2 regions of the Metapseudomonas boanensis genome follow, and region 1 is predicted to be linked to the other one. Evidence: predicted binding sites of a transcription regulator. Region 1 holds the regulator's gene; the other holds the start of a gene.
What was found. The regulator sigma-54, encoded in region 1, starts transcription at its own class of promoters, with help from an activator protein. The targets are predictions, from matches to a motif close to ANTGGCATNNANNTTGCTNT.

Region 1 (4,450 bases):
ACGCCGCGCCCGCGGATCGACATGGTCATCCAGCCCAAGAAGAAAGAGCAGAACGCGGGACAAGCACAGTAATGGCGACCCTCAAAGCCCAGCATCTGGCCAAAAGCTACAAGAACCGGCAGGTGGTACGAGACGTCAGCGTCTCGATCGATAGCGGCCAGATCGTTGGCCTGCTTGGCCCCAACGGTGCGGGCAAGACCACGTGCTTCTACATGATCGTGGGTTTGGTCAAAGCCGACCAGGGCCGAGTGCTGATTGACCATCAGGACGTTACCCACCAGCCCATGCACGGCCGCGCCCGCGCCGGTATCGGCTACCTGCCGCAGGAAGCCTCGATCTTCCGCAAGCTGAGCGTTGCCGACAACATCATGGCAATCCTGGAAACCCGCAAGGACCTGGATCGCGCCTCCCGTCGCAAGGAACTGGAGAGCCTGCTCCAGGAATTCCACATCAGCCATATCCGCGACAACCTCGGGATGAGCCTGTCCGGCGGTGAGCGACGCCGGGTGGAAATCGCCCGAGCGCTGGCCACGGCCCCGAAGTTCATCTTGCTGGACGAGCCCTTCGCGGGAGTCGACCCAATCTCAGTGGGTGACATCAAGCAGATCATCCACCATCTCAAGGCCAAGGGAATTGGCGTGCTCATCACGGATCACAATGTCCGCGAGACTCTGGATATCTGCGAGACTGCGTATATCGTCAGCGATGGCCAGCTGATTGCCGAGGGTGATGCCGAAGCAATCCTGGCCAACCAGTTGGTGAAGGAAGTCTACCTGGGCCATGAATTCCGTCTGTAGCCCGACAACCGATCTGTAAGGACGGGTTGCGAGAGCTAGGAAAATCCTTCAAGGTCAGGCATATAATTTGCTTCCTGGTGGCGCTTCGGCGCCCTGTAGTGGATGGCGCGTGAGCGCCGGCGAATAAGGTGCTAAGCCCCCTGCCATGAAACCATCGCTAGTCCTAAAGATGGGCCAGCAGCTGACGATGACTCCGCAGCTGCAACAGGCCATCCGCCTACTCCAACTGTCCACCCTCGATCTGCAGCAGGAGATCCAGGAGGCGCTGGAATCCAATCCCATGCTGGAACGACAGGAGGATGGCGAAGATTTCGACACCTCCGACCCCATGGCTGAAGGCGAGCAACTGACCAACACCTCCACCCAGGAATCCAGCTTCCAGGAATCCAGCGTCGAGGCTAATGCCGAAGCTCTGGAAGACGGCGAATGGCATGAACGCATCCCGAGCGAACTGCCAGTCGACACTGCCTGGGAAGACGTCTACCAAACCAGCGCCAGCAGCCTGCCTAGCAACGACGACGATGAGTGGGACTTCACCTCCCGCACGTCTGTCGGCGAAAGCCTGCAAAGCCATCTGCTGTGGCAGCTGAACCTCGCTCCGATGTCGGATACCGACCGGCTGATTGCCGTCACGCTCATCGACTGCATCAACAACGATGGCTACCTGGAAGAGTCCCTTGCGGAGATTGCCGAAGCCTTTGACCCGGAACTCGAGATCGAACTCGACGAGATCGAAGTGGTGCTACACCGCATCCAGCAGTTCGAGCCCGCCGGCATCGGTGCCCGCGACCTGCGCGAATGCCTGCTGCTGCAACTGCGCCAACTGCCGCTGAACACCCCCTGGCTGAGCGAAGCGCAACGCCTTGCGGGCGACTACCTGGACCTGCTGGGCAATCGCGACTACAGCCAGCTGATGCGCCGCATGAAGGTCAAAGAGGATGAGCTGCGCCAGATCATCGAATTGATCCAGGGGCTCAACCCGCGCCCTGGCTCGCAGATCGAGGCCAGCGAACCGGAATACGTCGTTCCCGACGTCATCGTGCGCAAGCACAACGAGCGCTGGTTGGTGGAGTTGAACCAGGAAGCCGTGCCACGCCTGCGGGTCAACCCCCATTACGCAGGTTTCGTCCGCCGTGCAGACTCCAGCGCCGACAATACCTTCATGCGCAACCAGCTTCAGGAAGCCAGGTGGTTCATCAAGAGTCTGCAGAGCCGGAACGAAACCCTGATGAAGGTCGCCACGCAGATTGTCGAGCATCAGCGTGGGTTCCTCGAATACGGCGACGAGGCAATGAAGCCACTCGTGCTGCACGACATCGCCGAGGCGGTAGGGATGCACGAGTCGACGATCTCCCGGGTAACCACCCAGAAATACATGCACACACCGCGCGGAATCTACGAGCTGAAGTACTTCTTCTCCAGCCACGTAAGCACTTCCGAAGGCGGCGAGTGCTCATCCACAGCGATCCGCGCAATCCTCAAAAAGCTGGTCGCAGCGGAAAATCCGAAAAAGCCGTTGAGTGACAGCAAGATCGCTGGTTTACTGGAAGCACAGGGTATCCAAGTGGCGCGTCGCACAGTTGCCAAGTACCGCGAATCCCTTGGGATCGCGCCTTCCAGTGAACGGAAGCGACTGATGTGATGCAGAATTGAGCCACGCCAAAGTGTTCCGGTGGCAGGCCCGTTAGCCTGTCTCATATACACGGGCAATAAGGAGAAAGCGGTATGCAAGTCAACATCAGTGGACATCAACTGGATGTGACCGACGCCCTGCGCAACTATGTTGTCGAGAAGTTCGAACGACTGGAGCGCCACTTTGACCGCATCACCAATGTTCAGGTGATCATGCAGGTGGAGAAACTCAAGCAACAAATTGAAGCTACCCTTCACGTTGCCGGCGGCGAAGTCGTTGCCAACGCGGAGCACGAAGACATGTACGCCGCCATAGACCTGCTCACTGACAAACTTGATCGCCAACTGATCAAACACAAGGAAAAGCAGCTTCACCGCCAGCAGGGCGCCACGGCCCGCTGACCTTACCCTATGATCCGACTTGAGCAAATCCTGACCCCCGGCCGTTCCCTCGTGAACGTGCCGGGCGGCAGCAAGAAACGCGTCCTCGAACAGATTGCCAACCTGGTCGCTCGCGACCTTCCCGAACTCGATGGTCAGGACATCTTCGAAAGCCTGGTATCGCGGGAAAAGCTCGGCTCCACGGGCTTTGGTAACGGTATCGCCATCCCCCATTGTCGGCTGACCGGCTGCAACTCGCCGATCAGCGCAGTGTTGCGCCTGGACGCCCCCGTAGACTTCGATGCCATCGACGGCGCACCGGTGGATCTGCTGTTCGTATTGCTGGTTCCAGAAGCCGCTACCGATGAACACCTTGAATTGCTACGCCAGATCGCCAGCATGCTGGACCGCAGCGATGTTCGCGATCGCCTGCGCCATGCAACGGACAGCGCCGACCTGTACAAGGTAGTCGTGGACGTCCAGAGCGGACGCTAGGACTGTGCAATGCGCCTGATCATCGTCAGCGGCCGCTCCGGCTCGGGGAAGAGCACGGCTCTCCACGTGCTCGAAGACAACGGTTTTTATTGCATCGACAACCTGCCGGCAGGCCTCCTGCCCGAGCTTGCTGAGCGGGCGTTTCTGCACACTGAGCTGCTCGAGCCGAAAGTCGCCGTCTCGATCGATGCCCGCAACCTGCCGAGCCAGCTGAAACGCTTCCCCGAGTTGCTCGCTGAAGTCCGGTCGCGCTATATCCAGTGCGATGTTCTCTACCTAGACGCCGAAGACGAGGTACTGCTCAACCGTTTCTCCGAGACGCGCAGGCGCCACCCATTGACCGACGACAATCGCTCCCTGGCCGAAGCGATAGGTGACGAGACAACGTTGCTCGCCCCAATTGCTGACCTCGCAGACCTGCGTATCGACACTACCCGGCTCAACCTCTATCAGCTACGGGACAGCCTGAAGCTACGCCTGCTGAACCAGCCAGAACCGGGCACCGCCTTCCTGGTCGAGTCGTTCGGTTTCAAGCGCGGCATGCCGGTAGATGCAGACCTGGTGTTCGACGTGCGCTGTTTGCCGAACCCTTATTGGAAGCCGGAACTACGCGACCACTCTGGCCTGGAACAGCCTGTGGCCGATTACCTCGCAGCGCAGCCGGATGTCGAGGAAATGTACCAGGACATCCTTGCGTACCTGAACAAATGGCTGCCACGTTTTGCCGCCAGCAACCGGGCTTATGTCACCATCGCCATTGGTTGCACGGGCGGCCATCATCGCTCGGTCTATGTTGCCGAACGTTTGGGCGCAGCCTTGAAGCCTACCTTGAAGAACGTCCAGGTTCGCCACCGCGACCTCAGCTAGAAGGATGAACGCCGCGATGCCCGCCTGTGAAATCACCATCATCAACAAACTGGGTCTGCACGCCCGAGCGGCCGCCAAGTTCGTTGGAGTTGCCGGGCGGTTTCCCTGCAAAATCCGCGTTGGCCGTTCACCGGAGAGCCTGGTTGATGGCAAGAGCATCATGGCCGTCATGATGCTGGCTGCGGGCAAGGGCACCCCGATCCACCTCCACACCGAAGGCGAGCAGGATCATGACGCCCTGGACGCGCTGGTGGAGTTGATCAACAACAGGTTCGACG
Region 2 (4,450 bases), 790 kb from region 1:
GTATTCACCTCGCCGGCCTGTAAGCAGAGGATAGTGCGGGCATCCAGCTCCGGGAGCCGGGAGGCATCTACGCGCCCTTGGGCGTCGGTGGGTGCGACTATGAGGCGCCGCATTCCGAAACCTAGAATGCGCAGGGCCTTCTTCACCGTAATGTGGGTGGTTTCCGAGACCACTACTCGAATCTCCGGTGCGCCGATCAAGCCGTCGGCGTCGAAATCCCAGCCTTGGCGGGCGAGCAGGCTACGGCGCGCAGCCGATAGTGCGGCGAGAGTACAGGCGGTGGCGCTGGTGCCGAAGCCCACGGCGCATTCTCTGGGCAAGCCAAGGGTTTCCAGGACCCAGCGGGCAGCGACTTGCTCGATGCGGTGGGCAGCCGGTGAGTTTTCGAAGGACGAGGCGCATTGATCCCAGGCCAGTAGCAGCCGCTCTGCCGCGGCCGCGGCCGGCAGCGTCGCGCCGATGACGAAGCCGAAATAGCGTGGTCCGTTGGAGGCGGTGGTGGCCGGCGAACCCAGTTCGTCAAGCTGGCGCAGCACCTCATTGGCTGGGCGTCCCTCTTGTGGCATGGGCTCATCGAATCCCCGCAATGCCTCGATGGCTGCCTGGGAGGGGAAGACCCTGCGGCAGTCAGTACCGTCGAGATAGCGCAGAGCGCGCTGGTCGGCGTCCTCGAGCAACTGGCGTTCGGGCGGCTGAGTGGTCATCGGGGAGCTCGCAGGCAGTGGGTAGTGCCCACAACATTAGCGATTAACGTTGACGGCTTGCAGATACACGGCCGTACAACGCAAGTCGTACAGTTTTGCTGTACGACGTGACTGGAGCAGTACAGCGGTGCCGGTGAGCGATACAGTTGCCAGAGTCTGAGGTCAGTGCCCCAGCATCTCGTGCATGGCGATGATCTGTTCGGCCACTTGGATCAGCTTCTGCTGTCGACTCATGGCCTGGCGCCGCATTAGGGTATAGGCCTCCTCTTCGTTGCAGCTTTTCATCTTCATCAGCAGCCCTTTCGCCAGTTCGATGCGCTTGCGTTCGGCCAGTTGCTGGTCGCGGGCTGTGAGCTGGGCGCGTAACGCCTGGTCGCTTTCGAAACGGGCCATGGCGACGTCGAGAATAGGCTGGAGGCGATCGGCCTGAATGCCTTCGACGATGTAAGCGCTGACGCCGGATTGGATGGCCTGGCGCATGACATTGGGGTCGTGTTCGTCGGTGAACATGACGATGGGGCGAGGCTGGTCACGGCTTACCAGTACGACCTGCTCCATGACGTCCCGTCCAGGGGACTCAGTGTCGATGAGGATCACGTCCGGGCGAATTGCCTCGACCCGCGCCGGCAGATCGATGGTAAGGCCGGACTCGTCGATGACCTCGAAGCCGGCTTCGACCAGAGCGGCTCTCAGGCGGCCGACTTTCTTGGCGGTATCGTTGATCAGGAGAATGCGCAACATGATGTCGGTCTTCCCTCGCGGCTACAGGGCCATGGCCTGGGTGCTGCCAGCCAGTGCATGGATCGGGAAGCTGCGGGCATAGCCTGCTGGATCGCTACCGTCCCAGTGCTTGCCGTCGAGCAGTGTGGCGCTGCGCATGGGTTCGGGCACCTCGATGCCCAGTGCTCCAGCGGCCTGTTTGTAAAGATCGATCCGCTGAACCTGGCGTGCGATGCCGAGATAGTCTGGATCGTCACGCAACAGGCCCCAGCGACGGAATTGAGTCATGAACCACATGCCATCCGATAGGTAAGGCATGTTGACCCTTCCCTGGTCGAAGAACCGTAAGGGATGAGCGTCCTCCCACGCGTTGCCGAGACCGTCTTCGTAGTGCCCCAGAAAGCGTGGTTCGATAGCTGAAACAGGGACGTCGACATAGTCGCTGCCACTGATCAGCTGGGCCGTGCTGCGGCGATTCTCCGGGTTGTCTTCAATGAAACGGCTGGCCTCCAGCAGGGCCATGGTCAGGGCACGGGCTGTGTTGGGGTATTGCTCGGTAAATGCCTGGGTAACGGCGAGGACTTTCTCCGGATGATCGGACCAGATCATCTGGCTTGTGGCGAGGGTAAAGCCTTGGCCTTGCTCCACGGCCAGCGCGCCCCAGGGACCGCCAGCACAGAAGCCATCGATGCGGGCAGCCTTGAGGTGAGTGACCATCTGCGAGGGCGGCACCACCACTGTGTCGACGTCATGCAGCGGATGAATGCCTTGGGCCGCCAGCCAGTAGTTGAGCCACATGGCATGGGTGCCAGTAGGAAAGGTCTGGGCGAAGGTCAGGCGTGCACCGCCATGGAGCACGTGGCGGGTCAGTGCCTCTGAACTGGTCACGCCGGTGCGCTTGAGGGGTTCCGAGAGGTTGATGGCCTGACCGTTCTGGCACAGGGTCATCAGGATCGCCATGTCGGCAGTAGGGCCACCGATCCCGAACTGGATGCCATAGACCTGACCGTAGAGCGCCTGCGCGGCATCAAGCTCCCCGCCCAGCAGTTTGTCGCGCAGGGTTGCCCAGGATGCCTGGCGTTGCAGATTGAGTGTCAGCCCGTATGGCTGCGCGAATCCCTGAGTGGCGGCGACGATCAGGGAGGCCGAATCGGTCAGGGGCATGAAGCCCAGGTTGAGCATGCACTTTTCCGGGGCATCGCTGCCTGCCACCCAGTCCAGGCTGTCCGATCGTGTAGGGGTCTGCTTGTCGGTCATGGTTTCTTGCCACCTAATCAGCAAAATGGCGTCGCCCCAGAGCTGCCGGAGCTGCCACTGGCATCGACGCCATCGTCATCAACCCGCTCCGCTGTTGGAGTGAGTATTGGTGAACTGGCTAAAGCAAGCGATGTGCCAGTGGCTCAAAAAAAAGAAACCCCGCCAGGGCGGGGTCAAGGATTTGAGGCTGGAGCTACCTCAACGTTCGATGATCTGCTTCACCTGGGATTGGGGAATCTGTTGGGTGCGGCCCTCGTCGTCTTCGAACTCAATCATGCCGGTGTCCCGGTCCAGTTCGGGCTTCTCATGGGTGGTGATGATCTGGCCGTCGGCCGTGGCAATCAGGTATTCGCTGGAGCACGCAGCAAGGCCCAGCACGAAGATCACAATCAACACCGCCTGTTTCATCACTTAGCTCCGTCACGATTGTCCGCCCTTACATGGAACATAGCTGCTGCAGGTACGTCTGCAAGGCGGGGCGCGTGATTGCTTGCGGCCGGTTGCCACTGGGCTAGCGAAGCCCAATGTTCAGTGGCTCGGGGTCTTGTTGGGCTACGCGGCGTTGCGACAACGACCAAGAAAAAGCCCCGCACGGGGCGGGGCTTCTTCATGGCCGGTTAGGGCTTAGGCTTGAACGACCGGGATCTTGGCGTTCGCAGCGGCTTCCTTGTACTCGGCGATCTGGTCGAAGGACAGGTAGCGGTAGATATCGGCCGCCATGCTGTCGATGTTCTTCGCGTAGGCCATGTACTCCTCGACGGTCGGCAGTTTGCCCAGGATCGAGGCAACGGCCGCCAGCTCGGCGGAGGCCAGGAACACGTCGGTCGCGTCGCCCAGGCGGTTCGGGAAGTTACGGGTGGAGGTGGAGACCACGGTGGAACCGGTCTGTACGCGCGCCTGGTTACCCATGCACAGCGAGCAGCCCGGCATTTCCATGCGCGCACCGGCCTTGCCGTAGATGCCGTAGTAGCCTTCTTCGGTCAGCTGGTGGGCGTCCATCTTGGTCGGCGGGGCCAGCCACAGGCGGGTCGGAATGCCCCCTTTGACCTTGTCCAGCAGTTTGCCGGCGGCGCGGAAGTGACCGATGTTGGTCATGCAGGAGCCGATGAACACTTCATCGATCTTGCGACCTTGCACGCTGGACAGCAGGCGGGCGTCGTCCGGGTCGTTCGGGGCGCAGAGTACCGGCTCCTTGACCTCGGCCAGGTCGATCTCGATGACGGCGGCGTATTCGGCGTCCGGGTCGGCTGCCAGCAGGTTCGGCTTGGCCAGCCAGGCTTCCATCGCCTGGGCGCGACGCTCCAGGGTCCGGGCATCGCCGTAGCCTTCGCCGATCATCCAGCGCAGCAGGGTGATGTTGGACCTCAGGTACTCGGCGATGGCCTCTTCCGGCAGCTTGATGGTGCAACCGGCAGCGGAACGCTCGGCCGAGGCGTCGGACAGTTCGAAAGCCTGCTCGACGGTCAGGTCGTTGAGGCCTTCGATCTCGAGGATGCGGCCGGAGAAGATGTTTTTCTTGCCTTTCTTCTCGACGGTCAGCAGACCGGCCTGGATGGCGTAGTAGGGGATGGCGTGTACGAGGTCACGCAGGGTGATCCCGGGCTGCATCTTGCCCTTGAAGCGCACCAGTACCGATTCCGGCATGTCCAGCGGCATTACGCCGGTGGCAGCGGCGAAGGCCACCAGGCCGGAGCCGGCCGGGAAGCTGATGCCGATCGGGAAGCGGGTGTGCGAGTCACCGCCGGTGCCGACGGTGTCTGGCAGCAGCA

Region 2: the regulator sigma-54 is predicted to act here: its motif matches at 2,802-2,821, upstream of OXH74_RS26370 (CmpA/NrtA family ABC transporter substrate-binding protein).

Annotation. Positions count from the first base shown of each region.
Region 1 is NZ_CP113889.1:767,171-771,620, forward strand. It holds gene lptA (lipopolysaccharide transport periplasmic protein LptA) at 1-72, shown strand, start outside; gene lptB (LPS export ABC transporter ATP-binding protein) at 72-797, shown strand; gene OXH74_RS03585 (RNA polymerase factor sigma-54) at 943-2,439, shown strand; gene hpf (ribosome hibernation-promoting factor, HPF/YfiA family) at 2,523-2,831, shown strand; gene ptsN (PTS IIA-like nitrogen regulatory protein PtsN) at 2,841-3,305, shown strand; gene rapZ (RNase adapter RapZ) at 3,315-4,172, shown strand; gene OXH74_RS03605 (HPr family phosphocarrier protein) at 4,189-4,450, shown strand, end outside.
Region 2 is NZ_CP113889.1:5,692,555-5,697,004, reverse strand. It holds gene OXH74_RS26380 (pyridoxal phosphate-dependent decarboxylase family protein) at 1-704, opposite strand, end outside; gene OXH74_RS26375 (ANTAR domain-containing response regulator) at 867-1,445, opposite strand; gene OXH74_RS26370 (CmpA/NrtA family ABC transporter substrate-binding protein) at 1,467-2,681, opposite strand; gene OXH74_RS26365 (YgdI/YgdR family lipoprotein) at 2,880-3,089, opposite strand; gene acnB (bifunctional aconitate hydratase 2/2-methylisocitrate dehydratase) at 3,306-4,450, opposite strand, start outside.